Regions from separate parts of the Streptomyces sp. NPDC088147 genome, predicted to be linked through region 1. Evidence: riboswitches for the same ligand, from Rfam matches in the RefSeq annotation. Region 1 holds a riboswitch; each other region holds the start of a gene.

Region 1 (10,408 bases):
CACCAGGTCCGTACGGGGCGCCCCGGTGTCCGTGACCGGGTCGGCCTGTTCGGCCTGTTCGGCCGGAGTGGTTTCGGCGGACGTCCGGGACGCGTCTCCGCCACACGGGCCGCATCCGTCGCGACGGTGCTCGGGCAGCGTGGTCGTGTCCGCGCCCTCCACCTCGAAACCCGCGTCCGCGATCATCTCCAGGTCCGCCTTGCCCTCCTGGCCCTCGCTGGTCAGATAGTCCCCGAGGAAGATCGAGTTGACCAGGTGGAGCGCGAGGGGCTGCATCGAGCGCAGATGCACCTCGCGCCCGCCCGCGAGCCTGACCTCCACATCGGGGCAGACGAACCGCGTCATGGCCAGAATGCGCAGACAGCGCTGCGGGGTGAGGTTCCACTCCTTGGCGAGCGGTGTCCCCTCGAACGGGATCAGGAAGTTGACCGGCACCGAGTCGGGGTCCAGCGCGCGCAACGAGAAGACGACATCGACCAGATCCGCGTCACTCTCGCCCATGCCGGCGATCAGCCCCGAACACGCGGACAGCCCGGCGGTCTGCGCCCGCTGCACCGTGTCCACCCGGTCCGCGTAGGTGTGGGTGGTGGTGATGTCGCCGTAGGTGCCCTCGGACGTATTGAGGTTGTGGTTGTACGCGTCGGCGCCCGCGGCCCGCAGCCGCTCCGCCTGGCCGTCCGAGAGCAGCCCGAGACAGGCACAGATCTCGACGTCCTCGTTCTGCTCCTTGATCGCCTCGATGGTCTGCGAGACCCGGTCGACATCCCGGTCCGTCGGACCCCGGCCGCTCGCGACCAGACAGACCCGCTTCGCCCCGCCCGCCACTCCGGCCGCCGCCGCCTTCGACGCCTCGTCGGGCTTCAGCCAGGTGTACTTGAGGATCTCGGCCTTGGAGCCGAGCCGCTGCGAACAGTACGAGCAGTCCTCGGGGCACAGCCCGGACTTCAGATTGACCAGATAATTGAGCTTCACCCGCCGCCCGAACCACTGACGGCGCACCTTCCCGGCCGCGGCCACCACATCGAGCAGTTCGTCGTCGGAGGTCGCCAGTACGGCGAGCGCTTCTTCGCGGGTCGGCGGCTCGCGCCGCAGACCCTTCTCCACCAGCGTGTTCAGCAGGTCCATGGTGCTGATCCTTGCCCACGGAGGACGTCCGGGAAAAGGAGGAATCCCACAAGGCCATCGGATCGACGTGTGTGTATGACCACACCCTGCCCCCGTGGCGGCCCGGCTAAGGTCTGTGCGTTGCCTACAAAAGGACCGGACCATGGAGCGCGACCCCTTCGACTGGACCGACGACGAGGCGCGCCGCCGTGAACAGTCGGGTCTGGTCCGTACGCTCCGGCCGCGCCCCGCCGAATCCGGACTGCTGGACCTGGCGAGCAACGACTACCTGGGGCTCACCCGCCACCCTGCCGTGACCGGCGCGGCGGCGGAGGCCGCGCGCCGCTGGGGCGCGGGCGCCACCGGCTCCCGGCTGGTCACGGGCAGCACCGAACTGCACGCCGAACTGGAAAGTGAACTGGCCGCGTTCTGCGGCTTCGAGGCCGCGCTCGTCCTCTCCTCCGGATACGCGGCCAATCTGGCCGCCCTCACCGCGCTCACGGCCCGCGACGCGCTGCTGCTGTCCGACGCGGGCAATCACGCCTCGATCGTGGACGGCTGCCGGCTCTCGCGCGCCGAGACCGTGGTCGTCCCGCACGCCGAACCCGAGGCCGTACGCAAGACACTCGACGCGCACGCCGGGCGGCGGGCGCTCATGGTGAGCGACGCGGTGTTCTCCGTGGACGGCGACGCGGCGCCGCTCGGTGAACTGGCCGAGGTCTGCCGTACCCGTGGCGCGGCCCTGCTCGTCGATGACGCGCACGGACTGGGGGTGCTCGGCGCGGGAGGCCGGGGCACGCCGTACGCGGCGGGCATCGCCGGTGCCAACGGAGTGGTGGCCACCGTCACGCTCTCCAAGTCCCTGGGCAGCCAGGGCGGCGCGGTACTCGGCCCGGCACGGGTCATCGGCCATCTGGTCAACGCCGCCCGTACGTTCATCTTCGACACCGGACTGGCGCCGGCGGCCGTGGGCGGCGCGCTGGAGAGTCTGCGGCTGCTGCGCCGGGAGCCCGCCCGGCCGGAGCGGGCGCGCGAGGTGGCCCGTACGCTGCACCGGCTGCTGACCGGGGCGGGTCTGACGGCCGTACGACCGGACGCCGCCGTGGTCTCCGTACGGGCGCCGTCGCCCGAAGCGGCGGTGCGCTGGGCCGCGGAGTGCCGTGCGGCGGGGCTGGCCGTGGGGTGCTTCCGTCCGCCCTCGGTGCCGGACGGCATCTCCAGGATCCGGCTCACCGCGCGTGCCGATCTGACGGATCAGCAGATCGGCACGGCGGTGGACACGATCGTCGCGCTCGCGCCGGGGGACGCGAGCTGAGCCGACCGGCCCCGGGCGGTCAGTGCGCGGGCGCCTCGTCGCGCAGCGCGGAGACGAAGGAAGTCCACGCGTCCGCCGAGAAGAACAGATGGGGTCGGGTCACTTCCTTGGAGTCACGTACGGCCAGTCCGCCCACGGCGATGGGGGCGCACTCCACACAGTTGTTCGCGCCGGTGCTGTAGCTGCTGCGATGCCATGCGGATGGACATGTCAGGTGGGGGGTCATGATGCTCCCTAGGCGCCGTCACCGATCCCGGCGATGAGATCCAATGAATCCTCTGTCGAGAGGGCATGCGCCTGCATGGTGCCGAACGCCGCGCAGTACGCCTCAAGGTCTTCTTTCCGCTCCAGATAGAGGCTATTCGTCAAATGGTCGAGAACGACCAAATCCAGATCAGTAATGTGCGGGAATGAGAAGATAACGAAAGGGCCGGTCAGTCCTACATAGCCGCCGGCCGTGAACGGCAGCACCTGAAGGCAGACATGCGGAAGACGGGCCAGCTCCGAGAGCCGCCGCAACTGCTCCCGCATCACACCGGGCCCGCCCACCTCGCGGCGCAGAACGGCCTCGTCCAGCACGGCGTGCAGCTCCAGGGGTATGCCGGCGCGCAGCACCTCCTGGCGGGCGAGCCGCACCTCGACCAGGGAGTCGACCGTCGTGGCGGGCAGTCCGCCGAGCGCGGCACGGGTCACGGCACGGGCGTACGCGGGGGTCTGGAGCAGGCCGGGGACCACGGAGGTCTCCAGTGTGCGCGCGGTGCGGGCCTGGGACTCCAGGCTGATGAAGTCCCGGTACTGTGGCGGGATCACGCCGCCGTACGCCATCCACCACCCCTGTCCGCTGCTGGTGGTCCCCGCCAAGGCGCCCAGCAGCAGCCGTTGTTGTGCGTCGGTGACGCCGAACGCGTCGAGCAGTCCGGCCAGATCCTCGTCCTTCACCCCGCTGACGCCCGTCTCGAGCCGGCTGACCTTCGACTGGTGCCAGCCGAGCAGCCGCGCGGTCTCACCGCTCGTCAGTCCCGCGCTCTGCCGCAGCTTGCGCAATTCCTCGCCGAGCCTGCGCCGGCGCACCGCTGGAATATGCCGCATGAATGATTGCCTCCCCGCCCTGTGTTCGTCGCGCCCTCGGGCGCCGCGGCGGAGAAGATATCTTTCCGGCGCCCAAATACGGTCTCGCGTTGCAGAGTTCACCGCTTTGAGCGACAGATATATGCAGATCTCGGTGGATCGGCCCTGGGAACGGCACGATCAGTGGGAGGCTGGCGCGAAGCACGGTCCGAGGCCGTCCGCGCAGTCATTCGCTCTGTGCCGGAGCCAGGCCCGGCGGGAAAGGGACGGCGTCGCCATGGCAGACCACCAGGAAGCATCCATCACCCTGCCGAGCGATCCCGCCTCGGTCACCGCGGCGCGAAGATACGTCGTGGACCTGCTGGCCGAGTGGGGGCTGCCGGTGCGGGAGGACATGGCCGAGACGGTCCGGCTGATCGTCTCGGAACTGGCCACCAACGCGGTACAGCACACCTTCGGGCAGTCACCCACGTTCACCGTGGAGGTCAGCCTCGAACGTGACGAGCAGCTGCGCGTCGGAGTCACCGACAGCCATCCGCGCTGGCCGCAACGGCTGCCCGCGGCCGTTCAGCAGGACAACGGCCGCGGCATGGTGATCGTCCGCTCGCTCACCGCCGAGCAGGGGGGACAGCTCTCCGTCACCCCGACCGCGGAGGGGGGCAAGACGGTCTGGATCGTCCTGCCATGGACGGTCCCGGTGGCGGCCGACGTGAGCTGAGCCGGTCGGCCGGTGCCCCCGGTCCCGGGCCGTCCCCGCCGGAGCGGGGACGGCCCCCTCCGACGCGTCCGGGGGCGGTGATGGCGAGAGGGCCGGTGCCGGCGGCCGGGGTCAGTTCACCCGGCCGTACAGGACGCTCCGGGACCAGATCCGCTCCAGCCGCACCAGTGACCCGGTCTTGGGCGAGTGCCAGATCCTTCCCCTGCCGGCGTAGATGCCGACGTGGTAGACGCTGTTGCCCCAGTGGAAGAACACCAGGTCCCCCTTGCGTCGTTGGGAGGGCGAGATATGGCGGGACGAGTTGTACTGCTGCTGGGCGGTACGGGGGAGCTTCTTGCCGGCCTTCTTGAACGAGTAGAGCGTCAGCCCGGAGCAGTCGAAGCGGTGGGGCCCCGTGGCTCCCCACCGGTACGGAGAGCCCTTCTTCGAGGCGGCGATCTTGAGGGCGTTGACCGCGCGCGTGGCGGCCTCGGCCTCGGACGTGGCGCCGGGCACGAGCATCGTGCCGCCGAGCGCGGCGAGTGTGAGGACCGAAACCGCACCGGTCCTGGACAGCAGAGACGGGACATTCGTCTGCGCGGTCATGCGCAACCCTTCGTCAGCCGCCTGTGAAGGATGACCTGTCGGGTTCGGGCTGGCGAAGTTGCCCGGCCGCTCTCACGACTTCACCCCGAGGGACGACCACACCGGGCGTCGTCCCGTTCTGCCTGGGTCCTCCACTCCTGCCGATCCACTCCTGTCGACCAGGCATCCGGTGCGGCGGCAGGACTCGGCGTCCGCCCGGACCGCCCCGCCGCGGTGGCGGGGGCTTGTCGTCCCACGGATCTTGACGCAGGAACAGGTGGATATCCGAGACGAAACGACGATATGTGAAGTTCATCACGGATGCCCCAAAGGGGTGGTGAAGGGGTGTGTCACGCCGACGGCATGAGCCCCGACGAGGGCCGTACCTGCAAGGGAGTTCGGGGCGCCTGGACGATCCGGTCGCATCGCGCAACTCGGGACCCCGTACTCGTCCGGACGGTTCATACGCCGAACGTGCGAGTCGTTCCCGTATGGGCGGCGTCCATACGGGAACGACTCGCCGTGCCGGCGCGGGCGTTCACCGCCCGCCGAAGGGGTCGCGCGGCGTGTCGAGGGACGCCTCGCGGTTCCGGATGACGTGATCGAGCAGTCCGTACGCCTTGGCGGCCGGCGCGTCGAGGATCGTGTCGCGCTCGATGTCCTCGGTGATCCGCTCGGTGCTCTGCCCGGTGTGACGCACCAGCATGGACGTGAGCAGCGACCGCAGTCGGAGCATCTCCCGCGCGTGGATCTCCAGGTCGGACGGCCGGCCCTGGACCGGCTCCTCGATGGCGGGCTGCCGGAGGAGGAGCCGCGCGCCGGGCAGCGCCAGCCGCTTGCCCGGTGCCCCCGCGGCCAGCAGTACGGCGGCGGTCGACACCGCCTGCCCGAGGCAGACGGTCTCCACGTCGCAGGTCACGATCCGCATCGTGTCGTAGATCGCGGACATGGCGCTGATCGACCCGCCCGGGGAGTTGATGTAGAGCGAGATGTCCCGGTCGGGCGCCGCGTATTCGAGGTGGATGAGCTGCGCGATCACATCGTTGGCCGCGGTGTCGTCGACCGGCGTGCCGAGGAAGATGATCCGCCCTTCGAGGAGCTTCGAGTACGGGTCGAGGGTGCGGGTCCCGTTGCTCGTCCGCTCGGTGAACTCGGGCAGGACGTAGCGGGCTGACGGACGGTTCATGGCGTGCCTCTCCTCGTACGCGCGTCTCGCGGTTCTCGCGGGCTCTGTGAAAAATGTACAGGACGTACAGAAAATGAGATGCGGGGTAGGCCGGGGAATCCGGAGCAAGAGGCGTTCGCCGTGGGCGCGTTCGGTCGAATGGAGCAGACAGGAAGCGATTCTGCGGGTGTACTCTCCGCGCCTCGCCCGCTCCGGCGGTTCGCCGGTGGTGGCGTGGCGCTACACCTCGGGCATGGACGATCCTTTTGCTTTCAGCCCGTTGCGGACGCCCCGGTCGGGGTCGCCCCGCTCGGATGGGCCCCGCTCGGATACGCCCCGGTCAGGTGGGCGACGGCGGGACGGTGAGACCCCGGGCACGGTGGAGCACGGCGGCGGCGTACGGCCGTCTTCGGAACCCGCTCAGAGATCCGCGCAGACGCCTGAGCGCCTGGTCGGCGGGGGCCGACCGCAGACTCGGGTAGTGGTCGAGGAAGACGTGCCACTGGACACAGGACTCCTCAAGGTGACCCAGGGTCAGGAGCGTGTCGGCGAGCCGCGCCCGGGTGAGGGCACTTGATCTGTGGCGGTCCTCGGCGCGGGCCTCGGCCGCGCCGGCGAAGAGCCGCGTCGCTCCCGCGGTGTCCCCCAGGGCGATCAGCGTCCTGCCGTGCTGGTAGTCGAGTCCGGGCCGGGGGTAGTGGGTGAACGGTCCGGGCAGGCCGGTCGCGCGGTCGTGCTGCGTCTCCGCCGCCGTGAGATCTCTGACGGCCTCGCGGCGGCGCTGCGCGCGGGCGTGGGTGAGTGCGCGCTGACTCAGGACGAAGGCCCGGAGGGCCGGGTCGGCGCGCCGGCCGGCGGTGTCGACGGCCGCGTCGGCGAGATCTCCGGCGTGCTCCTCGAACCCGAGGTACAGGGCCTGGGTGCTCATGGCGCGCAGGGTGGTCGCGAAGAGGCCGCGGTCGTCGGCTTCGCGGGCGAGCCCCAGGGCCGCGGTGAAGTAACGCTGGGCCAGGCTCGGATGGGCCGCGTCCATGCTCATACGGGCCAGCAGATGGGTGAGTTGCCCCGCACCGCTCAACAACTCCCGGCGCAGGGAGGGGCGGGCGGGAGCGGCCAGGAGACGGCTTGTGTCGTCGGTCAGGTAGGCGGTCAGGGCGGTGCGCGCGTGGGCTCCGCCGTGACGTTCCATCAGATCCGCGAAGACATGGACCATCCAGCGCAGGCGCTGGACGTCGGCCGGGGTGGCCCGGGGGCCCGTGACGCGTGCCGGCGGCGGGACGGCGGGCCGCTCGGGGCTCCAGAAGGTCGCGCTGGTGGCCCCCAGGTCATAGGCGGAGCCGGTGAGGACGGCCCGGCGCGCGGGGTCGGTGTCGGCGTGCGTCAGGGCGGCCAGCCGGTCCAGGGCGGTGCCCGGCATGTCCTGGTCGGCCAGGAGCGGATCCTCGGTCGCCTGCGGGCCCTGCGCGAGGCCGGTCTCCAGCGTCGTGACGAGCCGTCCGCAGCGGCGGCTGAACGCCGAGGCGACCAGGTCGGGTATGGGAGGCCGGGGGCGGGATCCGGTCAGCCAGTGGGCGACCGAGGTGCGGTCGTAGCGCAGGCGCAGGCCCTGAGCCGCGCCCAGATCGTTGACGCTCCGGGCCAGTTCCGCCGGATTCCAGCGGGCCTCGTTGAGCAGCCGGGCAAGGTGTCGGTTGGGCTGATGGCGGGCCACGGCCCCCTGGTCTCCTCAGGACGTGCCCGGTGCGCCTCGTTCGATTCCGTCGCATGCGCGATGGCACAAGCGTTCAACGCGTGCACGCATCGATCACGGCGGACCGCGCTTGGGGGCGGGCCGATGGGTAACTGTTGGAGATATTCCCGGTCTCGCGGCGTTTCATCCCGATCCCGGTGCCTGGGACGAGTATGGCCCGATTCCTCTCCGCACCCTCCCCGAGGAGGCCCGATGGCAGCCACCGCTGTGCCCGCGACCCACACGGAAAGAGAGCCTTCGATGACGCAATTCGATGAACTGGCCGAGATCTACGACGACTTCTCGCGGCTGCCGTTCCGCCGCGACCTCGAATTCCCCAGTGTGTTCGGGCTGCTGGGCGACCTCTCGCGGCTCAAGGTCCTGGACCTCGGCTGCGGCAGCGGCGTCTACAGCCGGGCGCTGGCACGGAGCGGCGCCGCGCTGGTCGTGGGGCTCGACGAGTCCGGCGGCATGATCGACCACGCCCGCGCGCAGGAGGCCGCGGAGCCCCTGGGCGTCCGCTATGCCGACGGTGACCTGCCGGATGGACTGGAGGGCGGCTTCGACCTCGTCCTCGGCGTGTACGTCCTCCCGTACGCCACCACGTACGAGGAACTCGTGGGTCTGTGCCGGACCGCGGCTGACGCGCTGCGGCCGGGCGGCAGGTTCGTCACCCTGCCCATCCATCCCGAAGCCCACCACGACCCCCGCCACTACGAACGCTACGGATTCCGGCTGCGCACGGGCGAGTCCCCCGAGGACGGCTCCCCGGTGGATCTCGCCCTGTCCTTCGCCTCGCACGACGTCAGCATCACCGCCCGCTACTGGAGCGTGACGACCCTGGAGCAGGCGCTGCGGGAGGCCGGATTCGGTCCCGTGCGGTGGCAGTCGCACCGCTTGTCGCCGTCGGCCGCCGGCCCGCCCGAGTTCTGGGCGCCCTACCTGTCCGCGCCGCACGCCGCGATCCTCGACACCGCCAAGGAGTACGAGCCGTCATGACACCCCTGCCTCAACTCGCCGAACGCAGCGGCTTCCTCATCGAGAACGGCCGCTTCACCACCCTGGCCACCCACGGTCCCGACGGAGCCTGGGCCTCCACCGTCAACTACGTACCGCTGCGCAACCCCCTCCGGCTGCTGTGGTACTCACTGCGCCGGGCCCGGCACTCACGCAATATCGACGCGGACCCGCGGATATCCGGCTCGATCTATCTGACCGAGCTGCCCGGTTTCGGGCTGGACGGGGCGCAGTTCACCGGCACCGCGCGGCCGGTGGGGGCGGACGAACTCGAAGAGCTCAGCGCCTGGTACTACGAGCGGAACTTCCCGGACGAGGAGGTCCGCCGCCAGTGGCGCCTGCCGCTGGACGAGTTCAGGGGCGAGGGACCGCGCCGCTTCTATCTGCTCGAAGTCCACCGGTGGTGGCTGCTGGACATCGACCAGTGGCTCGTGGACAAGAACGACCAGCGCATCGCCGTCCCGCTGGACGCGGTCAGGGGCCGGGCGGTCGACGGCGCCGGTTCGGCGGGTGCGCGATGAAGGCCCTCGTCAAACGCGGGCCCGGCGAAGGGCTCGACTTCACCGACGTACCCACGCCGGAGCCGGGACGCCACGACGTCCTCGTCCGTGTGCTGCGCACCGGCATCTGCGGCACGGACCTGCACATCCTCAAGGGGACCCCGTGGGCGACGCGGACGGTGACGGCACCACGGGTCATCGGCCATGAGTTCGTCGGCGAGATCGTGGCGGCCGGGGCCGGGGTCGGGGGCCTGCTGCCCGGCCAACTGGTCAGCGCCGAAGGCCATATGACGTGCGACACCTGCGCCAACTGCCGGGCCGGCCGGCAGCATCTGTGCGACACGGTGGAGGGCCTGGGAGTCCAGCGCGACGGCGCGTTCGCCGAATACGTGGCGGTGCCCGCGCGGAGCGTCTGGGTGCACCGGCCCGGTGTCTCCCTGGACGTCGCCGCCATGTTCGACGCCTTCGGCAACGCCGTCCATGTCGCCGACACCTTCCCCGTCCGTGACCGGACGGTACTGGTCACCGGAGCGGGGCCGATCGGTGCCATGGCCGCGGCGGTCGCCCGCCACCGGGGCGCGCGTCTGGTCGCCGTCAGCGATGTCAGCCCCTTCCGGCTCGACCTCGCACACCGCGCCGGTGCCGATCTCGTCATCGACGCCGGTGACGGACCCATCGACCCCACCGCGCTCGGCCTGGCGCAGGGGTTCGACATCGGATTCGAGATGTCCGGCAACCCCTCCGCCCTGAGGGATCTGATCGGTGCCATGGCCCACGGCGGCCGGATCGCCGCCCTCGGCCTGCCCGACGAGGACGTACCCACGGACTGGGCGGACATCTCCCTGCGCATGCTGACCATCCAGGGGATCAGCGGACGCCGGGTGTTCGACACCTGGCACGCCATGGCCGACCTGCTCGACCAGGGCATGGACCCGTCGTTCACCATCACGGACCACTTCGTCGCGGAGGACTACGAGAAGGCCTTCGCCACCGCCGCCGAAGGCCACGCGGGCAAAGTGATCCTCGACTGGGTCCCACGGGACTGAGGGGGCCGTCATGGACTACACCGTGCGTGTCCACACCGCGATCGACGACGTCGACGAGCGGTGGGACGACCTGATGACGGCGGCCCGCGCCCCTGTCTTCTATCGCCGCCCGTTCCTGCGCGCCTTCGAGAAGCATCCGCTGCACCCGGTCCTGCGCACCGCGTACCTCCTGGTGGAGGACG
Region 2 (10,408 bases), on a different contig from region 1:
CCGCGGGTCGGGCTCCGGCAGCTCCACCGGAGCACCGGTCTTCGTCGCCGCCCGCGCCGGACTCGCGCCCGCCCAGGCCAGGACCAGCATGTCCTCGCCCTTCAGGAACCGGTGACAGCGCACCCCGCCCGTCGCCCGGCCCTTGCGCGGGTACTGGTCGAACGGGGTGAGCTTGGCCGTACGCACCGAATCGTCCAGCGTGCCGTGCGACCCGGTGATCGTGAAGACCACGCCGTCCGCCGCCGGATCCACCGCGGTGAACGAGATCACCGAGGCGCCCTCGGTGAGCTTGATCCCCGTCATACCGCCCGCGGGCCGGCCCTGCGGCCGTACCTGCGAGGCCGGATAGCGCAGCAGTTGGGCGTCGGAGGTGATGAAGACGAGATCCTCCTCGCCCGTCCGCAGCTCCGCGCCGCCGACGATCCGGTCACCCTCCTTGAGGCTGATGACCTCCAGCTCGCCCTTGTTGGACGGATAGTCGGGCACCACCCGCTTGACGACGCCCTGGAGCGTGCCCAGCGCGAGCCCCGGGGACGACTCGTCCAGCGTGGTCAGACAGACCAGCTCCTCGTCACCCTCCAGCGCGAGGAACTCCGAGACGGGCGCCCCGCCCGAGAGATTCGGCGCCGAGGCCGTGTCCGGCAGCTGGGGCAGGTCGATCACCGCGATCCGCAGCAGCCGGCCGGTGGAGGTCACCGCGCCGATGTCACCGCGCGCCGTCGCCGGCACGGCCGAGACGATCACATCGTGCTTGACGCGCTTGCCGTCACCGCCCTCCAGCGGCTCGCCGTTGACCGTACGGGCCAGCAGACCGGTGGACGAGAGCAGCACCCGGCACGGGTCGTCCGCGACCTCCAGCGGCACCGACGCGACGGACGAACTCGCGGACTCCAGCAGCACCGTGCGCCGCGGGGTACCGAACTTCTTGGACACCGCGGCCAGTTCGGACGAGACCAGCTTGCGCAGCTCGGTGTCCGACTCCAGGATGCCGGTCAGCTCGTCGATCTCGCCGTTGAGCCGGTCGCGCTCGCTCTCCAGCTCGATCCGGTCGAACCGGGTGAGGCGGCGCAGCGGCGTGTCCAGGATGTACTGCGTCTGGATGTCGCTGAGCGAGAAGCGCTCGATCAGCCGCTCCTTGGCCTGGGCGGAGTTGTCGCTCGACCGGATGAGCCGGATGACCTCGTCGATGTCGATGAGCGCGACGAGCAGTCCCTCGACCAGGTGAAGCCGGTCACGCCGCTTCGTCCGCCGGAACTCGCTGCGCCGCCGCACCACCGTGAAGCGGTGGTCGAGATAGACCTCCAGCAGCTCCTTCAGGCCCAGTGTCAGCGGCTGGCCGTCGACCAGCGCCACATTGTTGATCCCGAAGGTCTCCTCCATCGGCGTCAGCTTGTAGAGCTGCTCCAGCACCGCCTCGGGCACGAAGCCGTTCTTGACCTCGATGACCAGGCGCAGTCCGTGCGCGCGGTCCGTGAGGTCCTTGACGTCCGCGATGCCCTGGAGCTTCTTGGCGGAGACCAGATCCTTGATCTTCGCGATCACCTTCTCCGGACCGACCGTGAACGGCAGTTCCGTGATGACCAGGCCCTTGCGGCGCGCGGAGACATCCTCCACCGTCGCCGTGGACCGGATCTTGAACGTGCCCCGGCCCTTCTCGTAGGCGTCCTTGATGCCGGTCAGCCCGACGATCCGGCCACCGGTGGGCAGATCGGGACCGGGCACGAAACGCATCAGCGTGTCCAGATCGGCGGCGGGGTGCTTGATCAGATGGCGTGCGGCCGCCACGACCTCCCCGAGATTGTGCGGCGGCATGTTCGTCGCCATCCCGACCGCGATCCCGGAGGCGCCGTTGACCAGCAGGTTCGGATACGCGGCCGGAAGCGTGACCGGTTCCCGCTCCTGGCCGTCGTAATTCGACTCGAAATCGACGGTGTCCTCGTCGATCGACTCCGTCATCAGTGACGTGGCGTCGGCCATCCGGCACTCGGTGTAACGCATGGCGGCCGGCGGATCGTCGTTGCCGAGCGAACCGAAGTTGCCATGGCCGTCCACCAGCGGCAGCCGCATCGAGAACGGCTGCGCCATGCGGACCATGGCGTCATAGATCGACGCGTCTCCGTGCGGGTGGAGCTTGCCCATCACCTCGCCGACGACACGCGCGCACTTCACATAGCCGCGGTCGGGGCGCAGGCCCATCTCGTTCATCTGGTACACGATGCGGCGGTGCACCGGCTTCATACCGTCCCGGGCGTCCGGCAGGGCCCGGGAGTAGATCACCGAGTAGGCGTACTCGAGGAAGGAGCCCTGCATTTCATCGACCACGTCGATGTCGAGGATCTTCTCCTCGAAGTCCTCCGGCGGCGGGGTCTTCGTGCTGCGGCGGGCCATCGCGGCTGCGGCTCCTTCACAGGTTCTGAACGGCAACTTCTCTGACTGATGCGGACCATTGTGGACCGCGCCACTGACAACTCCGACCTCGACCCGTCGTTGAGCACGCGCCGGGGGTGTGCGGCACCGGGAACTTCGCCAGGTGCGAGCACGCTTGCATACAGTGGCAGGACTTCTCCATATCGCGATCGAAGGGACGTACATGCCCATGGGTCACACGGCCACAGCGCAGGCCGGTTCCGGCGGCCTGACAGCGACCGAGCACCGCCTGGCCAACGGCCTGCGCGTGGTGCTCTCCGAGGACCACCTGACCCCGGTCGCCGCGGTGTGCCTCTGGTACGACGTCGGCTCACGGCACGAGGTCAAGGGCCGTACGGGACTCGCCCACCTCTTCGAGCACCTGATGTTCCAGGGCTCGGCGCAGGTGAAGGGGAACGGCCACTTCGAGCTGGTGCAGGGGGCCGGCGGCTCCCTGAACGGCACCACCAGCTTCGAGCGCACCAACTATTTCGAGACAATGCCCACCCACCAGCTGGAGCTGGCGCTCTGGCTGGAAGCCGACCGGATGGGCTCGCTGCTCGCCGCGCTCGACGACGAGTCCATGGAGAACCAGCGGGACGTCGTCAAGAACGAGCGCCGCCAGCGGTACGACAACGTGCCCTACGGTACGGCCTTCGAGCGGCTGACCGCCCTCGCGTACCCCGAGGGCCATCCGTACCACCACACGCCGATCGGCTCGATGGCCGACCTGGACGCGGCGACCCTGGAGGACGCCCGCGCGTTCTTCCGCACGAACTACGCGCCGAACAACGCGGTGCTCTCGGTCGTCGGCGACATCGACCCCGAGCAGACGCTCGGCTGGATCGAGAAGTACTTCGGCTCGATCCCCTCCCACGACGGCAAGCAGCCGCCGCGCGACGGCTCGCTCCCCGACACCATCGGCGAGCAGCTGCGCGAGGAGATCCACGAGGAGGTCCCGGCGCGCGCCCTGATGGCCGCCTACCGGCTGCCGCACGACGGCACCCGCGAGTGCGACGCCGCGGACCTGGCGCTGACCGTCCTCGGCGGCGGCGAGTCCTCCCGGCTCCACAACCGGCTGGTGCGCCGCGACCGGACCGCGGTCGCCGCGGGCTTCGGGCTGCTGCGCCTGGCGGGCGCACCCTCCCTCGGCTGGCTGGACGTGAAGACGTCCGGCGGTGTCGAGGTCCCGGAGATCGAGGCCGCGGTCGACGAGGAACTGGCACGCTTCGCCGCGGAGGGCCCCACCGCCGAGGAGATGGAGCGCGCCCAGGCCCAGCTGGAGCGCGAGTGGCTGGACCGGCTCGGTACGGTCGCCGGCCGCGCCGACGAACTGTGCAGGTACGCCGTCCTCTTCGGCGACCCGCAGCTGGCGCTGACCGCCGTGACCCGCGTACTGGACGTCACCGCGGAAGAGGTACGGACCGTCGCCGCGGCGCGGCTGCGCCCCGACAACCGCGCGGTGCTGGTCTACGAACCGGTCACCGCCGACGGCGACGACGCCTCCGCCGATGAAGACGAGACCGACGAGCACGAGGGGGCGGACCAGTGACCGACGCTGCCGTGACCATGGACTTCCACCCGCGCCCGACAGCCGGCGAGGCCAGGCCCTGGGCCTTCCCCGCCCCCGGGCGCGGCGCTCTCGACAACGGCCTGACCGTACTGCGCTGCGACCGTCCCGGGCAGCAGGTGGTGGCGGTCGAGATCAATCTCGACGCCCCGCTGGACGCCGAGCCCGAGGGGCTCGACGGCATCGCGACCATCATGGCGCGGGCCTTCTCCGAGGGCACCGACAAGCACAGCGCCGAGGAGTTCGCCGCCGAGCTGGAGCGCTGCGGCGCCACGCTCGACGCGCACGCCGACCACCCGGGCGTCCGGATCTCCCTGGAGGTCCCCGTCTCCCGGCTGCCCAAGGCCCTCGGCCTGCTCGCCGAGGCACTGCGGGCCCCCGCCTTCGCGGACAGCGAGGTCGAGCGGCTCGTACGCAACCGTCTCGACGAGATCCCGCACGAGACCGCCAACCCGGGCCGCCGCGCCGCGAAGCAGCTCGCCAAGGAGCTGTTCCCGGCCTCCTCGCGCATGTCACGGCCGCGCCAGGGCACCGAGGAGACGGTGGAGCGCATCGACGCCGCGGGCGTGCGCGCCTTCTACGAGGCGCATGTACGACCCGCCACCGCCACCGCCGTGATCGTCGGTGATCTCACCGGCGTCGATCTCGACAAGATCCTCGGCGACACCCTCGGCACCTGGACCGGCGACACCGTCGCTCCCCGCCCCGTGCCGCCCGTGACCGCCGACGACACGGGCCGCGTGGTGATCGTGGACCGGCCCGGCGCCGTCCAGACCCAGCTGCTGATCGGCCGCATCGGCGCCGACCGGCACGACCGGGTCTGGCCCGCCCAGGTCCTCGGCACGTACTGCCTGGGCGGCACGCTCACCTCCCGGCTCGACCGGGTGCTGCGCGAGGAGAAGGGCTACACCTACGGCGTACGCGCCTTCGGCCAGGTGCTGCGCTCCTCGGCGCCCGACGCGCCGGGCGGTGCGACCGGCGCGGCGATGCTCGCCATCAGCGGCTCCGTGGACACCGCGTCCACCGGCCCGGCGCTGGACGACCTGTGGAAGGTGCTGCGGACCCTCGCGGCCGAGGGGCTGACCGACGCCGAGCGCGATGTGGCCGTCCAGAACCTGGTGGGGGTGGCCCCGCTGAAGTACGAGACGGCGGCCTCCGTCGCGAGCACGCTGGCCGACCAGGTCGAGCAGTTCCTGCCGGACGACTTCCAGGCGCAGCTGTACGCGCGGCTGGCCGAGACCGGCACCGTCGAGGCGACGGCCGCGGCCGTCAACGCCTTCCCGGTGGACCGGCTCGTCACCGTGCTCGTCGGCGACGCCGCGCAGATCAAGGAGCCGGTCACGGCTCTCGGGATCGGCGAAGTGACGGTCGTCACGGGCTGATCCGGCTTCTTCATGGAACCCCGGTGGCTTCGGCCGCCGGGGTTTCCCTTTATGTCCCTCTTTATGGGGGAGGGTGGCTGTCTGCCCTGTGGTGTGCGCTACAAAGGGGCCTGTCTGTTTGGTGATTGAAAGACCACCCGCTTAACGTCGGTCCGGCTGTTCGCCAGTTGCGCCGCGTCCGCGGCACCGGACAGCCATCGCCGAGTCCCCGTCAGGCGCGAGCCTGGGGAGCCGGGGACCCATGAAGTCCCTGGGGTGAATCGGGCGCCGCCGCCGTTCCGCGCGGCAAGGGCGCCCGTAGGAGACCTTCCTGCTCCGAACCCGTCAGCTAACCCGGTAGGCGAGAAGGAAGGAAAGGACCAGCCACCCCATGGCGTTCACCCGTGCCACCGGGAAGCATCGTGCCCGCAGCCGTATGAGCCGCAGGAGCGCGAGCGTCGCGGGTGCCGCGACCCTCGCCGCCACCGGCGTCATCAGCACCCTCGCCACATCCCCGGCGCTCGCCGCCGGCACCGACGTGGCCGCCGCCCAGCCGACCGGTCTGACCCAGGCCCTGGTCATCAACGACTCCCTCGCCGGCACCATCGACGCCCAGGCCGACGCGCAGCGCCGGGCCGCCGCCGAGGTCAGGGCCAAGGCCGCGGCGAAGGCGGAGGCGGCGCGCGAGGCGGAGGCCCGCGCCCAGGAGCTCCGCGCGGAGAAGGAGCGCGCGGCGCGGGCCGCCGAGCGCGAGCGCCTCAACGCCTTCCAGCTCCCCATCGCCGGCTCGTACGTCACCACCGGGTACCGGGCGGGCGGCTCGCTCTGGTCCTCCGGCAGCCACTCGGGCGTCGACTTCCGCGCCGCCTCCGGCACCTCCGTCGTGGCCGTGGGAGCGGGCACCGTGGTCGAGGCGGGCTGGGGCGGCTCGTACGGCAACAACATCGTGCTGCGGATGAGCGACGGCACGTACACCCAGTACGGCCATCTCTCCTCGATCGGCGTCGCCGTCGGCCAGAGCGTCACCCCGGGGCAGCCGATCGGCGTCTCGGGCGCGACCGGCAACGTCACCGGGCCGCACCTCCACTTCGAGGCCAGGACGGGCCCCGACTACGGCTCGGACATCGACCCCGTCGCGTACCTGCGCGCGCACGGCGTGAACGTCTGACCCCGATCCCCCCCCGAAGGCCCCGGCGCAGCGCCGGGGCCTTCGGCGTCGCCTCCCGCGCCCGCCACGGTCCGCTGGCCAAAAGATATCCATGGATTCCGGGCACCCATCGGAAATTCGCGATGATTGCAATAGAGTCACGGAACAGGCGTCGATCGGCAGCGTTTCGCGCGGATTAAGGCGGAGGTTCGGACATGCGCATTCCCGCGCACTCGGTATGCACGGCTATTCGCGACGACATCATCTCCGGCGTATTCGAACGTGGCGGTCGGCTCACGGAGGAGCAGCTGGCACGGCGCTACGGCGTCTCCCGCGTCCCGGTGCGCGAAGCCCTGCGCACGCTGGAGTCGGAGGGCTTCGTGACCACCCGCCGCCATGTCGGCGCCTGTGTGGCCGAACCCACGGAGCAGGAGGCGGCGGACCTGCTCGACGTGCGGCTGCTGCTGGAGCCGCTGGGCGCCGCCCGCGCCGCCCAGCGCCGTACGGAAGCCCATCTCAAGGTCCTGCGCGGCCTGGTCAGACTGGGGCAGGAGCGGGCCCGCAGAGGTCAGGGCGAGGATCTGCGCTCACTCGGCGCGTGGTTCCACGAGACGCTCACGCAGGCGTCGGGAAGCCCGGCGCTCACCGCCCCGCTCACCCAGCTCCGGCACAAGATCGCCTGGATGTACGTGGTCGACCAGCCCGCCAACCCGGTGGAGTCCTGGGCGGAGCACGGCGCGATCGTGGACGCCGTGGCGCGTGGCGACGCGGAGCGGGCGCGGACGCTGACGGCGCTGCACGCGGAGCGTACGGCGGCGGTGCACCGGCTGAAGCGGCCGGAGCGCGGCCGGGAAAAGGTGAGGGTTTCGCAACACGCCGTAAACATCGCGAGCGTCCGCAATTAACAATCGCGCCGTATACAAAGGAGAGAAATAACCCGGGTGTCCTTTTTGTTGCCCGCACGGAAAACGGAGCCGGGGTCCACTGAATTCAAGTGGACCCCGGCTCCGTCGTGGAAATACGCTCAGACCGTCTCGGGAAGCTCGTCGAGCCCTTCGGCGACCAGCTTCGCCAGCCGGTCCAGAGCGGCGTCGGCGCCCTCCGCCTCGGAGGCCAGCACGACCTCCTCGCCGCCCTGCGCGCCCAGACCGAGCACCGCGAGCATCGACGCGGCGTTGACGGGGTTGCCGTCGGCCTTCGCGATCGTCACCGGGACGCCGGCGGCCGTGGCGGCGCGGACGAAGATGGAGGCGGGACGGGCGTGCAGGCCCTCGGCCCAGCCGACATTGACGCGGCGCTCAGCCATGGTGTTGCCCTTCAAGTCTCAAAAACGATGTCTAGACCAGCGTCTCATGTGCCACGAAATGCTCCGGTGCCGACCCTGGACGGACCCCGGCCCCGGCGCCGGACCTGTCCCGTGCCACGGCCCCGGGCCGTGGCGGCGCCCGCGCCGTAGGCTTTGCCCATGGAGACGCCGCCGGACCATGCGTACCCGGACCACTGGGAAGCGGACGTGGTGCTGCGCGACGGAGGCACCGCGCGGATCAGGCCCATCACCACCGCCGACGCGGAGCGGCTGGTCAGCTTCTACGAACAGGTCTCCGACGAGTCGAAGTACTACCGGTTCTTCGCCCCCTACCCGCGCCTCTCCGACCGGGACGTGCACCGCTTCACCCACCACGACTACGTGGACCGGGTGGGCCTCGCCGTGACGGTGGGCGGCGAGTTCATCGCGACCGTACGGTACGACCGCATCGACGCGCGGGGGCTCCCGGCGACCGCGCCCGCCGACGAGGCCGAGGTCGCCTTCCTCGTCCAGGACGCGCACCAGGGACGCGGCGTCGCCTCGGCCCTGCTCGAACACATCGCGGCGGTCGCCCGCGAACGGGGCATCCGGCGCTTCGCCGCCGAGGTGCTGCCCGCCAACAGCAAGATGATCAAGGTGTTCCGGGACGCCGGCTACACACAGAAGCGCAGCTTCGAGGACGGCTCCGTACGTCTCACCCTGGACCTCGAACCGACCGCGGAATCCCTCGCCGTGCAGCGTGGCCGCGAACAGCGCGCCGAGGCCCACTCGGTGCAGCGCCTGCTCACGCCCGGCTCGGTCGCCGTCGTCGGCACGGGACGCGTGCCCGGCGGCGTCGGCCGCACGGTCCTGCGCAATCTGCTCGAAGCGGGCTTCACCGGACGCGTGTACGCGGTGAACCACGCCTTCGCCGAGGACCTGCGCGCACTCGACGGCGTCCCCGCCTTCCGGTCCGTCGCGGCGATCGGCGACCCCGTCGACCTCGCGGTCCTGGCCGTACCGGCGCGGCAGGTGCCGGAAGCGGTGGCGGACTGCGGCCGGCACGGCGTCCGCGGCCTGGTGGTCCTCTCCGCCGGTTACGCGGAGAGCGGCCCCGAGGGCCTGGAACGCCAGCGCGAACTGGTGCGGCAGGCCCGCTCGTACGGGATGCGCATCATCGGCCCCAACGCGTTCGGGATCATCAACACGGCCGAGGCGGTCAGGCTGAACGCCTCCCTCGCGCCCGAGCCGCCCGACCGGGGCCGTATCGGACTGTTCACCCAGTCGGGAGCCATCGGCATCGCCCTGCTGTCCGGGCTCTACCGGCGCGGCGCGGGCCTGTCGTCCTTCATCTCCGCGGGCAACCGCGCGGACGTCTCCGGCAACGACATCCTCCAGTACTGGTACGAGGACCCGGACACCGATGTCGCCCTCCTCTACCTCGAATCGATCGGCAATCCGCGCAAGTTCACCCGGCTCGCCCGCCGTACGGCGGCGCTCAAGCCGGTCGTGGTCGTCAAGGGGGCGCGGCACAGCGGCAGCGCGCCGCCCGGCCACGCCGTCCCGGTCACCCGTATCCCGGACGCGACGGTCTCGGCGCTGCTGCGGCAGGCCGGGGTGATCCGGGTCGACACGGTCACCGAACTGGTCGACGCGGGCCTCCTGCTCGCCTCCCAGCCCCTGCCGGCCGGCCCGCGCGTGGCGATCCTCGGCAACTCCGAATCCCTCGGTCTGCTCACCTATGACGCCTGTCTGACGGAGGGCCTGCGCCCCTCGCCGCCCCGCGACCTGACCACCGCCGCGACCCCGGAGGACTTCCGCGCCGCCCTCGCCTCGGCCCTGTCCGACCCGGCCGTCGACGCGGTGGTGGTGACCGCGATCCCGCACGTGGGGGAGACCGGTACGACGGACCCCGCAGACGGCGGCGCCCTGGGCACCGTGCTGCGCGAGACCGTGACGAGCGTCCCGGGGAAGCCGGTCGCGGTGGTCCATGTCGAGATCGAGGGCCTGGCGGAGGCGCTGGCGGTGGTGGAGCGCAGCGCGCGCGGCCCGGCCGGGTCCGCCCCCGCTCCCACCGCCGCGCCCCCGTCCGCGCCTCCGCGACCCGCCGGCGCACCGCCCGCCCCCACGGCATCGCCCGCCCCCGCCGCACCGCCCGCCTCCGCCGGCCCGCCCGCACCCGCCGCGTCCGGCCGCATCCCCGCCTACCCCGCCGCGGAACGCGCCGTCCGCGCGCTCGCCGAAGCCGTCCGGTACGCCCAGTGGCGACGGCAGAGCGCCGAGCCCGGCAAGGTGCCCGAGTATCTCGACGACGCCATCGACGAGAGCGCCGCCGCCGCACTCATCGCCCGGCTGCTCGGAGACGCGCCCGACCCCCACGGCGTGCCGCTCGGCGCGGCCGACACCCGGGAACTGCTCGGGCTGTACGGCATCCCCGTACGCCCCACCCTCCCCGCACCCGGTCCCGACGACGCCGTGGCCGCGGCGAAGCGGCTCGGCTACCCCGTCGCGCTCAAGACGACCGCGCCCCATCTGCGCCACCGCTCCGACCTCGGGGGCGTACGGCTCGACCTCGCCGACGAGGCACAACTGCGCCTCGCCCACCGCGAGCTGACCGAATCCCTCGGCGGCCCCGCCGA
Region 3 (10,408 bases), on a different contig from region 1:
GGACCGCCGAGTCCTCGCCCATGGGGCGGGTCGTGGTCGCCTTCGCCCAGGAGAACGAGTTCGGCGTACTCGATCACGACGTCACCCTGCCTTCGGGCGAGACCGTCTACAACCCGGTGCGCGTGATCGCCGACGGCGCCGGGAGCGAGGTGGTGTTCACTCTCCGCCGACGGCCGGAGATGAGTGACGAGGACTTCCGACGCGACGCGGACGCGGTACGCGCCGACCTCAGCACGCTCAAGCGGCTGATGGAGCGCGCCTGACGCCTCCCCCGCCGTGAGCGTCAGCTCGCGGGGCGCCCACACGATCACCACTCCGAAACGGATCCTCATCCACTCATGAGCGACACCTGGATCACGCGGGCCGAGACCCGCGCCGACATCCCCGCCATCCGAGAGATCATCCTGGCCGCCTTCGATACCGAGGCGGAGGCCGACCTCGTCGACGCCCTGCGTGCCGACGCCGACGCGTGGATCGAGGGCCTTTCCCTCGTCTCCGCGGACGGGAACGGCCGCCCCGTCGGCCACGCCCTGCTGACGCGTTGCCACATCGGCGCCACCCCTGCCCTGTGCCTGGCGCCGTGCGCCGTCCGGCCCGAGCGGCAGAGGAGCGGCGCCGGCTCCGCGGCCGTCATCGCCGCCCTCAAAGCGGCCAAGGACAGGGGCGAGTACCACGTCGTCGTCCTGGGACACCCGGCCTACTACCCCCGGTTCGGCTTCACCCGCGCCTCCGCGCACGGCATCGGCCTGAGCATCGACGTTCCCGACGAGGCCCTGATGGCCCTCACCCTCGACGCCGACCACCCGCTGCCCGGCGGGACCGTCCGCTACGCCGCACCGTTCGGCATCTGACGCACCCCCGGCCGTGCGGGGCGCGGTGTCGGCCAAATGCCGGTGATGTCGGTTCGGTGTCGGCCGTTTGTCGGCGGAGGGCTGAAGCCTTGCCGAAGATCCTGCTGGGCACCCGGCCGGCAGGCGTGCGACAGACAGGGAATCGACATGATCAATGGCGTCACGATCATCGGCGCCGGACTCGGCGGCCTCACGCTCGCCCGCGTCCTGCACGTCCACGGCATCCCGGCCACGGTCTACGAGGCGGAGACCTCACCGACGGCGCGCGCGCAGGGCGGGATGCTCGACATCCACGACTACAACGGCCAACTGGCCGTCCGGGCGGCCGACCTGATGGACGAGTTCCGCGGCATCGTCCTGGAGGGCCGCGAGGCGATACGGATCCTCGACCGGGACGGGACAGTCCAGTTCGACCAGGCCGACGACGGCACGGGCGGACGCCCCGAGGTGCAGCGCGGCGACCTGCGGCAGATCCTGCTCGACTCGCTCCCGCCCGGCACCGTCCGGTGGGGCCACAAGGTCAGCGGCGTCCGCGCCCTCGGCGAGGGCCACCACGAGGTGACCTTCGCCGACGGCGGCACCGTCGTCACGAACCTGCTGGTCGGCGCGGACGGCGCGTGGTCACGGGTCCGGCCGCTGCTCTCCGGCGCCACCCCCGAGTACTCCGGCATGTCGTTCGTCGAGACCTACCTGTTCGACGCCGACACCCGGCACCCCGCCGCCGCGAAGGCGGTCGGCGACGGGTCGATGTTCGCGCTCGATACGAGTGGGACGCAGCTCGCGGCTCACCGGGAGAAGGGCGAGACCCTCCACACCTACGTCATGCTGTACAGGCCGCTGGACTGGTTCGCCGCGATCGACTTCACCGATCCCGCCGCGACCGCCGCACGGGTCGCCCAGGAGTTCGACGGCTGGGCCCCGGAGCTGACCGCGCTGATCACCGACAGCGATACGGCACCGGTCCTGCGCCCCCACTACACGCTGCCGGTCGGGCACCGGTGGGACCGAGTGCCGGGGGTAACCCTGCTCGGCGACGCCGCCCACCTCATCCCCCCGAACGGCGAAGGCGCCAACCTGGCCATGCTGGACGGCGCCGAACTGGGCACGGCCCTCGCCGCGCACCCCGGCGACATCGAGGCCGCTCTCACGGAATACGAGCAGGCGATGCTCCCTCGCAGTACGGCGATCGCCGAGGAGGAAGCGGAAACCTCTGCCCACGGCACGCTTGAGGACATGATCAACTTCTTCGCCCAGAACGAGCAGCCTGCATGAGCCGTCGGCGGGTGGGGGGTGGGGGTGGGGGTGGGGGGTGAGCGGTTGGGGCTCATGCCCCGCTGGTGGGGGAAGCTTTTCGACTGCGGGTCACGACCGAGGGGTAGCCGGGGTGGGCCGGAGGGTGTGGTGTCGGGTGGGGCCCACCCCGACTACCCCTCGCTCACAGCCGACCCAGCATGGCCGCCACCGCAATCACCCAGAGGCTCGCGCCGATCGTGACCACGATGGCGGCGACGCGCGTCATTCGCGCTTCCTCGCCCCCGGCGGCGGATAGCCGAAGATCCGCTCGTACAGAGCCGCTTCGTCCGGCTCCCGGTAGGCGAACAGCGCTTCCCAGCGCTTGTACTCCCGGTGGGCACGCCGTCGGCGTGGGCTCACGAGCCGTACGGGGACGGAGAGCGCGCCCGCGAACCAGCGCCACGCGCGCCTCACAATCCACCCCTGCTGCTCCACTTGTTGCGTTCCGCCACCCGCGCCCTGAGTTCTTCCGGCGACCCACCAGGAGGCCCGTCGCCGGGCGGCGTCTCGCCCGTACCCTCCCCGCCGACCGGGTCCTTCCACACAAGGAGCGCGCCGTCCGCGCCGAACGTGGCGATCAGCAGGGACAGCAGCCGTCGAGCCTCGCTAGTCGCCATCGGACAACCGCCGCATCAGTCCGGCCTCAACTTCGCGCATGAGCGCGGGGGTTGCTGTCGCGTATCCGTCACGCGGTACCCACTCCGGCACGAGCCGCCAGAAGTCCTCGGTCGCGTCTTCGGTCGGATCCACCAGACCTCACCCTTCTTACGATTAGTTACGAACCGTGTTCAGAGTGCGATGTGCCGCGCTACGTTGGGAAGCGGTTCACCGTCCGACCTGCGCATTGGTCTCACTGGCGCGCCTCCACGTGCCTTGACCTGCACGGATACGACGAGTGACGTCGAGTCTCAGGTCAGTGGTCAAGGAGGTTTCGCATGACAGAGCGACGCGATGTTGACGAACCGGTGAGGAGTCCCCGGGAGGCATTCGGCGAGGCGTTGCGCAACGCTCGCGAACTGCGAGCGGCCGGCAGGCTGTCGCAGTCGGACCTGGCGAAGAAGGCGCGTACGTCGAAATCCACTATCAGCCGCATCGAACGCGGAGTCCCCCCGATCGCCAGCAACTTGCCCGCCATGTTCGACCAGATCTTTGAGACGGACGGGCAATTCAAGCGGCTGTACGAAGAGGTGGTTTCGCGATCCTTCCCAGCCCTGTACCGGCGCCGCATGAGCCTGGAGCGGGAGGCCATTGGTATCTGGGAGTGGTCCCCCACGATCATCCCCGGTCTCTTTCAGACCGCCGAGTACGCCCGCGCACTGTTTCGGGCCAACAACCCACGGGCGACCGAGGATGAGATCGCAGGACTGATGCGTGCACGACTCGCTCGTCAGGGGCTTCTACGGGGCGACGCTCCACCGAATGTTCGCGTAGTGCTGTGTGCGTCCGTGATCGGGCGTCGCATCGTGAGTCGCGACGCGATGCGCGAGCAACTGGCAGTGCTCCTGGGCCAAGCAGAACGCCAGACCACTCGCCTTCAAGTACTGCCACTCGATGCCGAACCACATCTGCTTATCGATGGGCCCATCACGTTTCTGACAGCGCCAAATCATGTGACAGTAGTCTGTGTTGACGCGTTCCGTACTGCGGACATCAACGAAGATCCTGAACATGTCCGGACGGCCGTACGCGCCTACGATGACTTGACCAGCGAGGCGCTTTCAGCACGGGAGAGCGCTGCCTTCATTAGAAATCAGATGGAGACACTGTGAACCCCAACTCCGTCCCCACCGCGTGGGTCAAGTCCACCTACAGCAACGGTGACGGCGGCAACTGCGTCGAGTGGTCCCCCTCCTACGCCCACGCCCACAACCTCGTCCCCATCCGTGACAGCAAAGCCCCCCACCTCCCCCACCTCACCGTCACCCCCCACGCCTGGACCGACTTCGTGGCCTTCGCCACCACTCACACCGGCGACACCGTCGGCCGGTAGCGGATCTCCAGCATCGTGCAGCCCGTATCCGTCCGGTACGGGCCGTGCGGCATTCCCGGCGGGCGTGACGCGTAGTGGCCCGCCGTGAAGGTGGCGCCCAGCGTCAGGTCGTGCAGTTCGCCTTCGAGGAGGTAGACCTCTTCGAAGTACTCGTGCCGGATGACCCCCGCCTCGGAGGTGTCCAGCCCCGGCGCCCAGCGCGCGAGACGAGTCAGCTCTCCCCCGTCGCCCGGCGCCGCGCTGAGCACCCGTTCCGTCACGCCCGGGTGGCCGTCAACGTCCCGCCACGGCAGGTCCGTTGTGTCGAGGAACTCGTGCATGGCCTTCATCCGGCGGTCGCCGCCGCCCAGGCGATCCCGTCCAGGATGTCGTGTTCGCTGACCACGACCTCCTGGGCCCCGGTCCGTTCCATGATCGCGAGGAGTACGAGGGCGCCCGCGCCGATGACGTCCACCCGGCCCGGGTGCATGACGGGGATCGCGGCGCGCTGCGCGTGCGTGGCGTGGAGCAGGCGGGTGGTGATCTCCTGGACCTGGTCGTACCGGATCACGGAGTGGTGGATCGCGGCGGAGTCGTACTCGGTCAGGCCGAGCGCGATCGCGGCGACCGTGGTCACGGAACCGGCCAGTCCGACCAGAGTGCGGGCCTCGCGCAGCGGAACCGTCTGTTCGGCCAGGTCGAGGGCCGCCTCGATGTCGGCGCGGATCGCGGTGATCTGCGGCTCCGTGGGCGGGTCGCTGACGACGCCGTCCCGTACGAGGTGGCGTTCGGTCAGCCGTACGCAGCCGATGTCCACGGAGCGCGCGGCGCGCACCTGGTCGTCGCCGACGACGAACTCGGTGGAGCCCCCGCCGATGTCCACGACCAGGTAGCTGTCCCCGTCCGCCGGGCCCAGTTCCTTCGTCGCGCCGGTGAAGGAGTACGCCGCCTCCTGGTCGCCGGTGATCACCTCGGGCTCCACGCCCAGGAGGTCCAGGACCCCGCCGACGAACTCGTCGCGGTTCTCCGCGTCGCGCGAGGCGGAGGTGGCGACGAAGCGGACGCGCTCGGCGCCGTGTTCCTTGATGACGGCGGCGTACTCGCGGCAGGCGGCGAAGGTACGTTCCAGCGCCTCGGGGGCGAGCCGGCCCGTCCTGTCCACGCCCTGGCCGAGGCGGACGATCTTCATCCGGCGGTCCAGGTCGACCAGTTCGCCCGTCTCGGGGTGTGCGTCGGCGACGAGCAGGCGGATCGAGTTCGTACCGCAGTCGATGGCGGCGACCCTGGTCATTCCGTACCCCCCTCGGCATCCCCCTCGGCGCCGGAGGGGTCGGACCCGCACGGCGTCACGCACGGGCCCTTCGCCCACCACTCCGGCAGCATCGCGATCGCCTCGTCGCCCAGCGGGTTCACCCCGGGCCCGGCCGCCAGCGAGTGGCCGACCAGGACATGCAGGCACTTCACCCGGTCCGGCATGCCGCCGGCGCTCGGGAAGCCCTCCAGGACCTCGATGGCGTCGCGGCGCGCGAGGTAGTCCTCGTGGGCCGCGCGGTACGCGGCGGCCAGCTCGGGGTCGGTCGCGAGGCGCTCGGTCATCTCCTTCATGACGCCGTTCGCCTCCAGCGTGCCGATGGCCGAGGCCGCGCGCGGGCAGGTCAGGTAGTACGTCGTCGGGAAGGGCGTGCCGTCGGGGAGCCGCGGGGCGGTCTCGACCACGTCCGGCTGACCGCAGGGGCAGCGGTGCGCGATGGCGCGCAGGCCGCGCGGCGGGCGGCCGAGCTGTTCTTTGAATGCCGCGACGTCCGCGTCGGTGGGTTCCGTGCGTGCGGTCTGCGGAGGGGGCGTGTCCATGCCTGCCTATGTATGTTCTGCGGTTCTCGGGTGTTCCGCGGTTCTCGGGTGTTCCGCGGTTCTCGGGTGTTCCGCGGTTCTCGGGTGATTCTCGGATGATCTGACGGTGTTCTGTGCTGCCCGGCCGCCGTCGGCTATCTGTCCTGGCGGTCCGCGTTGTCCACGCCGTCCAGCACGTTCGAGTACCAGGGGCGGTCCGTCGCCCCCCGCTCCTCGCGGCGCTGCTCGCGAACGTCCGGGTCGATCACGGTGTAGCCGGTCTCCCCCGGCATCACGTAATGCAGATGCTGCCGGGCCAGCCGCTGGATATACGCGTCGTCCTGGAGCCGCGCCTTCTCGTCGCGCAGCTCCTCGACCCGCTGCTTCGCCTCGCGGGCCAGCCGCTCCTGGTCGGCGATCTCGTTCCGCTGCGACACGTACTGCCGCATCGGATACGCGAGCGCCACCACCAGTGTGCACACGACCAGGGCGAGGAAGGCGGCCCGGCCGGTGAGCCGGGAGCGGCGGTCCTGCCTGCGGTTCTGCGAGCGGTAGACCCGGGCGGCCGTCTGCTCGCCGAGCAGTCGCAGCCTGGTCGCGGTGGAGAACCGGTCCCGGTTCCCGGCCATGGCTCGCCTCCCCTGTTACGTCCCCTGTTGTACGTACGTCCCCGGACACGGTACGGGACCGCGACCGGGGACGTACGGACGACGGGCGGAGCCGCCCCTCGCCCTCATATCCACAGGTTCAGGATCAGGCGGAACGGAACCGCGGGAACGCGCTGCGGCCCGCGTACACCGCCGCGTCGTCGAGGATCTCCTCGATGCGCAGCAGCTGGTTGTACTTGGCGACGCGCTCGGAGCGGGCCGGGGCGCCGGTCTTGATCTGGCCGCAGTTGGTGGCGACGGCGAGGTCGGCGATGGTGACGTCCTCGGTCTCACCGGAGCGGTGGGACATCATGCACTTGAAGCCGTTGCGCTGGGCCAGCTCGACGGCGTCCAGGGTCTCGGTCAGCGAACCGATCTGGTTGACCTTGACGAGCAGGGCGTTGGCCGAGCCCTCCTCGATACCGCGGGCGAGGCGCTCCGGGTTGGTGACGAACAGGTCGTCGCCGACGATCTGGACCTTGGAGCCGAGCTTGTCCGTGAGGACCTTCCAGCCGGCCCAGTCGTCCTCGAAGAGCGGGTCCTCGATGGAGACGAGCGGGTACGCGGCGACGAGCTCCTCGTAGTACTCGGTCAGCTCGGCGGCCGAGCGGGACTTGCCCTCGAACTCGTACGAACCGTCCTTGTAGAACTCGGACGCGGCGACGTCGAGCGCGAGCGCGATGTCGCGGCCGGGGACGTAACCGGCCTCCTTGATCGCTTCGAGGATGAGGTCGAGCGCGGCGCGGTTGGACTCCAGGTTCGGCGCGAAGCCGCCCTCGTCGCCGAGGCCGGTGGAGAGGCCCTTCTGCTTCAGGACCTTCTTGAGCGTGTGGTAGACCTCGGCACCCCAGCGCAGGGCCTCGGAGAAGGACTCCGCGCCGATCGGGGCGATCATGAATTCCTGGATGTCGACATTGGAGTCGGCGTGCGAGCCGCCGTTCAGGATGTTCATCATCGGAACGGGCAGCAGGTGCGCGTTCGGGCCGCCGAGGTAGCGGAAGAGCGGGAGGTCCGAGGCCTCGGAGGCGGCGTGCGCGACGGCGAGGGAGACGCCGAGGATGGCGTTGGCGCCGAGCGACGACTTGTCCGGGGTGGCGTCCAGGTCGAACATGGCCTGGTCGATCAGGCGCTGCTCGGTGGCGTCGTACCCGACCAGCTCCGGGCCGATCTGCTCGATGACGGCGAGGACGGCCTTCTCGACACCCTTGCCCTGGTAGCGGTTCTGGTCACCGTCGCGGAGCTCAAGGGCCTCGAACGCACCGGTGGAGGCACCGGAGGGGACAGCAGCACGACCCGTGCTGCCGTCGTCGAGGCCGACCTCGACCTCGACCGTGGGGTTGCCTCGGGAGTCGAGGATTTCCCGGGCTACGACGACGTCGATGGACGGCACGAGCATCTCCTTCTGGGATGTGACGCTTGGAGTGCAGGGTCTCATTGGCCTTGCGGCAAGAGCCTAACCGCCGCGGGGTCATCGGTCGGCCGGTGCCCGCCACCTAAGACGAAATGAGGCCCGAATCCCGCACCGCGGGAGTCGTGGGCCGCCATCGCCGGGGCCGCGTCCGCCGCGGTCCGCGCGCGGGCGGGCCTCAGCGGGAAACCCCGGCCCGGCGCGTACGGGGGATTACGCGCCCGGCCGGGGTGGTCTCGGGTGGGGCCAGGGGCCCGGGGTCCGGAGGTTCGGAGGTCCGGGGCCCGGGGTCCGGGGCCCGGGGTCCGGGTCCCGGAAGGTCCGGGGCCCGGGGCCCGGGTCCCGGAAGGTCCGGGGCCCGGGGCCCGGGGGCCCGGAGGGTCCGGAGGGCCCGGGGCCCGGGGCCCGGAGGTCAGCTCAGGTGGAGCTGCTGGCCCGGGTAGATCACGTCGGCGTCGCTGACGATGTCCTTGTTCAGGTCGAACAGCTTCTTCCAGCCACCCTTGACGTCCTCGGCCTTGGCGATCTTGGAGAGGGTGTCGCCGGACGCGACCTTGTACTCGCCGTCACCCTTCTTGATCGTGGCGGGACGGCTCTCGCCGCGCGAGGCCGGCTGGGCCGCGTCGCGCGTGCTCTCCGTGGTCTCCCGCTGCGACTGCTGCGTCGGCTGCGACTGCTGCTTCGGCTGGCTCCGCTGCTTCGGCTGCGACTGCTGCTGGGTGTTCTCGGTGGCCGAGCCGCCGTCGTACGCGGCGTTGGACAGGCCCACGCCGCAGTTCGGCCACGCGCCCTTGCCCTGGCCCGCGAGGACCTTCTCGGCGACGGCTATCTGCTGGGACTTGCTGGCCTGGTCGGCGCGGGGGGCGTACGCGGTACCGCCGTAGGCGGCCCAGGTGGACGGCGTGAACTGGAGGCCGCCGTAGAAGCCGTTTTGGGTGTTGATGGACCAGTTGCCCCCGGACTCGCACTGCGCGACCTTGTCCCACTCGGAGGCGGTCGCGGCGGTGGCCGAGGTCGCACCGATCAGCGGGGCGGCGACGGCGGCACCGGTGACGCCGGCGAGCGTGGCGTAGCGGACGGCCTTCGACGGGCGGCGGTGCTTGGCCTTGCTGGAACGCAGCAGCATGGAACATCTCCTCACCGACGCCTACGAGGTCAGCTGTCGGGTTCGGGCCAAGTGAGTTGCCCGGCCTTGTGCTCTGGCGCACAAGGCTTCACCCCAAGCCGGTCCTCGGCCGTCTCTCGACGGCCGGAGCCCGGCGCGAACCTTTGGGTCCCCCGCTCCTGCCTACGGCGCTTGACGCGTCGGTTACTCCCCCCGACCGACGGCAGGATTCGGCGTGACGGTCGACGGGGCCCGCGGTGCGAGCGGTTCAGACCGTAATCACAGGTCTGCCCGTTGTTCAAAGATGCACATCAAGGAAAAATCGCCCTTACCTCCCCCTGGAGCGATCTCATTTACGCAGGTGGGAGAGGAAGCGGCCCAACCGGCGGGCCAAAAGACCCCAGTTGCGGCAAAGAGACCCTTGTCTCACTTTCGCAGAAGTGGACATAGGGTCTCTAACTGCCTCTACTTCACGCCGAGATCAAGGGTCTGGCCAGGAAGGATCAGGTCGGGGTCGGCGCCGACGGTGTCCTTGTTCGCCTCGTAGAGCGCGGACCACCCGCCGGGCACCTCGCGCTCGTCGGCGATGAGCCAAAGGCAGTCGCCCACGCGGACGGTGTACTCGCCCTCCGCCGCGTCCGCGCCTTCCGTTCCGTCCGTCGCGCCGCCCGCGTGACGTGCCGATCCGTCACCTCGCGAGGCATGTCGGCCGGATTCACGCTCTTCACCCGAATTGCCCGGTACGGAATCCTCCGGGGCGGCGTCGCCACGGTGCTTGCCCTTGGCGGCGTCGTCGGCCTCCGCGTCATCGGCGGAGCCGGAGGCGCCGGAGGACTCGGAGGGGGCGGGGGTCGCGTCGTCGGGCGCGGTCCCGTCCGGGGTGGACGCGGAGCTGTCCGAGGGCGCGTCGGCGTCCCCGGCCTTCCCTGACGCCCCGGACGTCTCGGACGCGTCGGAGGACCCGGAAGGCTTGGACGGCTTGGACGTCTCGGTCTTCCCTGACGTCTCGGAGGGCTTGGGGGTCCCGGACGACTCGGGTGTCGTCCCCCGTTCCGCCTCGGGCGTCGTACCGGGGTCCACGCCCGGCGCGGCGCTGCCCGCCGTCAGCCCCGAGATCGCGGCGCAGCTGGCCCACGCCTTCGGCCCCTGCGCGTCGAGGATCTTCTCGGCTATCGCGATCTGCTGCGATCTGCTGGCGAGGTCGGCGCTGGCCGCGTACTCCGCGCCGCCGAAGTCGTCCCAGGTCTCCTGGGAGATCTGGAGTCCGCCGTAGTAGCCGTTCTTGAGGTCGGCGCTCCACATGCC

What was found. Region 1 has a riboswitch for cyclic di-AMP ahead of ACIOGX_RS33285 (C40 family peptidase). Riboswitches for the same ligand answer to the same signal wherever they lie in the genome.
Region 2: another riboswitch for cyclic di-AMP. It lies ahead of ACIOGX_RS17610 (M23 family metallopeptidase); the one in region 1 lies ahead of ACIOGX_RS33285 (C40 family peptidase).
Region 3: another riboswitch for cyclic di-AMP. It lies ahead of ACIOGX_RS18565 (transglycosylase family protein); the one in region 1 lies ahead of ACIOGX_RS33285 (C40 family peptidase).

The regions. Positions count from the first base shown of each region.
Region 1 covers NZ_JBIUSY010000011.1:78,344-88,751, forward strand. Annotated here, with positions in the region: partial or broken gene bioB (biotin synthase BioB) at 90-1,125, opposite strand; gene ACIOGX_RS33265 (8-amino-7-oxononanoate synthase) at 1,268-2,419, shown strand; gene ACIOGX_RS33270 (DUF397 domain-containing protein) at 2,439-2,645, opposite strand; gene ACIOGX_RS33275 (helix-turn-helix transcriptional regulator) at 2,654-3,508, opposite strand; gene ACIOGX_RS33280 (ATP-binding protein) at 3,765-4,205, shown strand; gene ACIOGX_RS33285 (C40 family peptidase) at 4,317-4,790, opposite strand; cyclic di-AMP (ydaO/yuaA leader) riboswitch at 4,794-4,990, opposite strand; gene ACIOGX_RS33290 (ATP-dependent Clp protease proteolytic subunit) at 5,308-5,955, opposite strand; gene ACIOGX_RS33295 (hypothetical protein) at 6,275-7,645, opposite strand; gene ACIOGX_RS33300 (class I SAM-dependent methyltransferase) at 7,925-8,662, shown strand; gene ACIOGX_RS33305 (pyridoxamine 5'-phosphate oxidase family protein) at 8,659-9,201, shown strand; gene tdh (L-threonine 3-dehydrogenase) at 9,198-10,226, shown strand; gene ACIOGX_RS33315 (GNAT family N-acetyltransferase) at 10,237-10,408, shown strand, end outside.
Region 2 covers NZ_JBIUSY010000004.1:569,750-580,157, reverse strand. Annotated here, with positions in the region: gene ACIOGX_RS17625 (DNA topoisomerase IV subunit A) at 1-2,388, opposite strand, end outside; gene ACIOGX_RS17620 (pitrilysin family protein) at 2,597-3,958, shown strand; gene ACIOGX_RS17615 (pitrilysin family protein) at 3,976-5,358, shown strand; cyclic di-AMP (ydaO/yuaA leader) riboswitch at 5,547-5,715, shown strand; gene ACIOGX_RS17610 (M23 family metallopeptidase) at 5,729-6,505, shown strand; gene ACIOGX_RS17605 (GntR family transcriptional regulator) at 6,700-7,389, shown strand; gene ACIOGX_RS17600 (HPr family phosphocarrier protein) at 7,509-7,790, opposite strand; gene ACIOGX_RS17595 (GNAT family N-acetyltransferase) at 7,950-10,408, shown strand, end outside.
Region 3 covers NZ_JBIUSY010000005.1:99,481-109,888, forward strand. Annotated here, with positions in the region: gene ACIOGX_RS18500 (SRPBCC family protein) at 1-263, shown strand, start outside; gene ACIOGX_RS18505 (N-acetyltransferase) at 339-851, shown strand; gene ACIOGX_RS18510 (FAD-dependent oxidoreductase) at 999-2,123, shown strand; gene ACIOGX_RS18515 (hypothetical protein) at 2,367-2,558, opposite strand; gene ACIOGX_RS18520 (hypothetical protein) at 2,555-2,761, opposite strand; gene ACIOGX_RS18525 (hypothetical protein) at 2,751-2,894, opposite strand; gene ACIOGX_RS18530 (Scr1 family TA system antitoxin-like transcriptional regulator) at 3,080-3,913, shown strand; gene ACIOGX_RS18535 (DUF397 domain-containing protein) at 3,910-4,134, shown strand; gene ACIOGX_RS18540 (cupin domain-containing protein) at 4,107-4,454, opposite strand; gene ACIOGX_RS18545 (exopolyphosphatase) at 4,460-5,404, opposite strand; gene ACIOGX_RS18550 (DUF501 domain-containing protein) at 5,401-5,964, opposite strand; gene ACIOGX_RS18555 (septum formation initiator family protein) at 6,099-6,572, opposite strand; gene eno (phosphopyruvate hydratase) at 6,697-7,986, opposite strand; gene ACIOGX_RS18565 (transglycosylase family protein) at 8,411-9,118, opposite strand; cyclic di-AMP (ydaO/yuaA leader) riboswitch at 9,128-9,304, opposite strand; gene ACIOGX_RS18570 (transglycosylase family protein) at 9,569-10,408, opposite strand, start outside.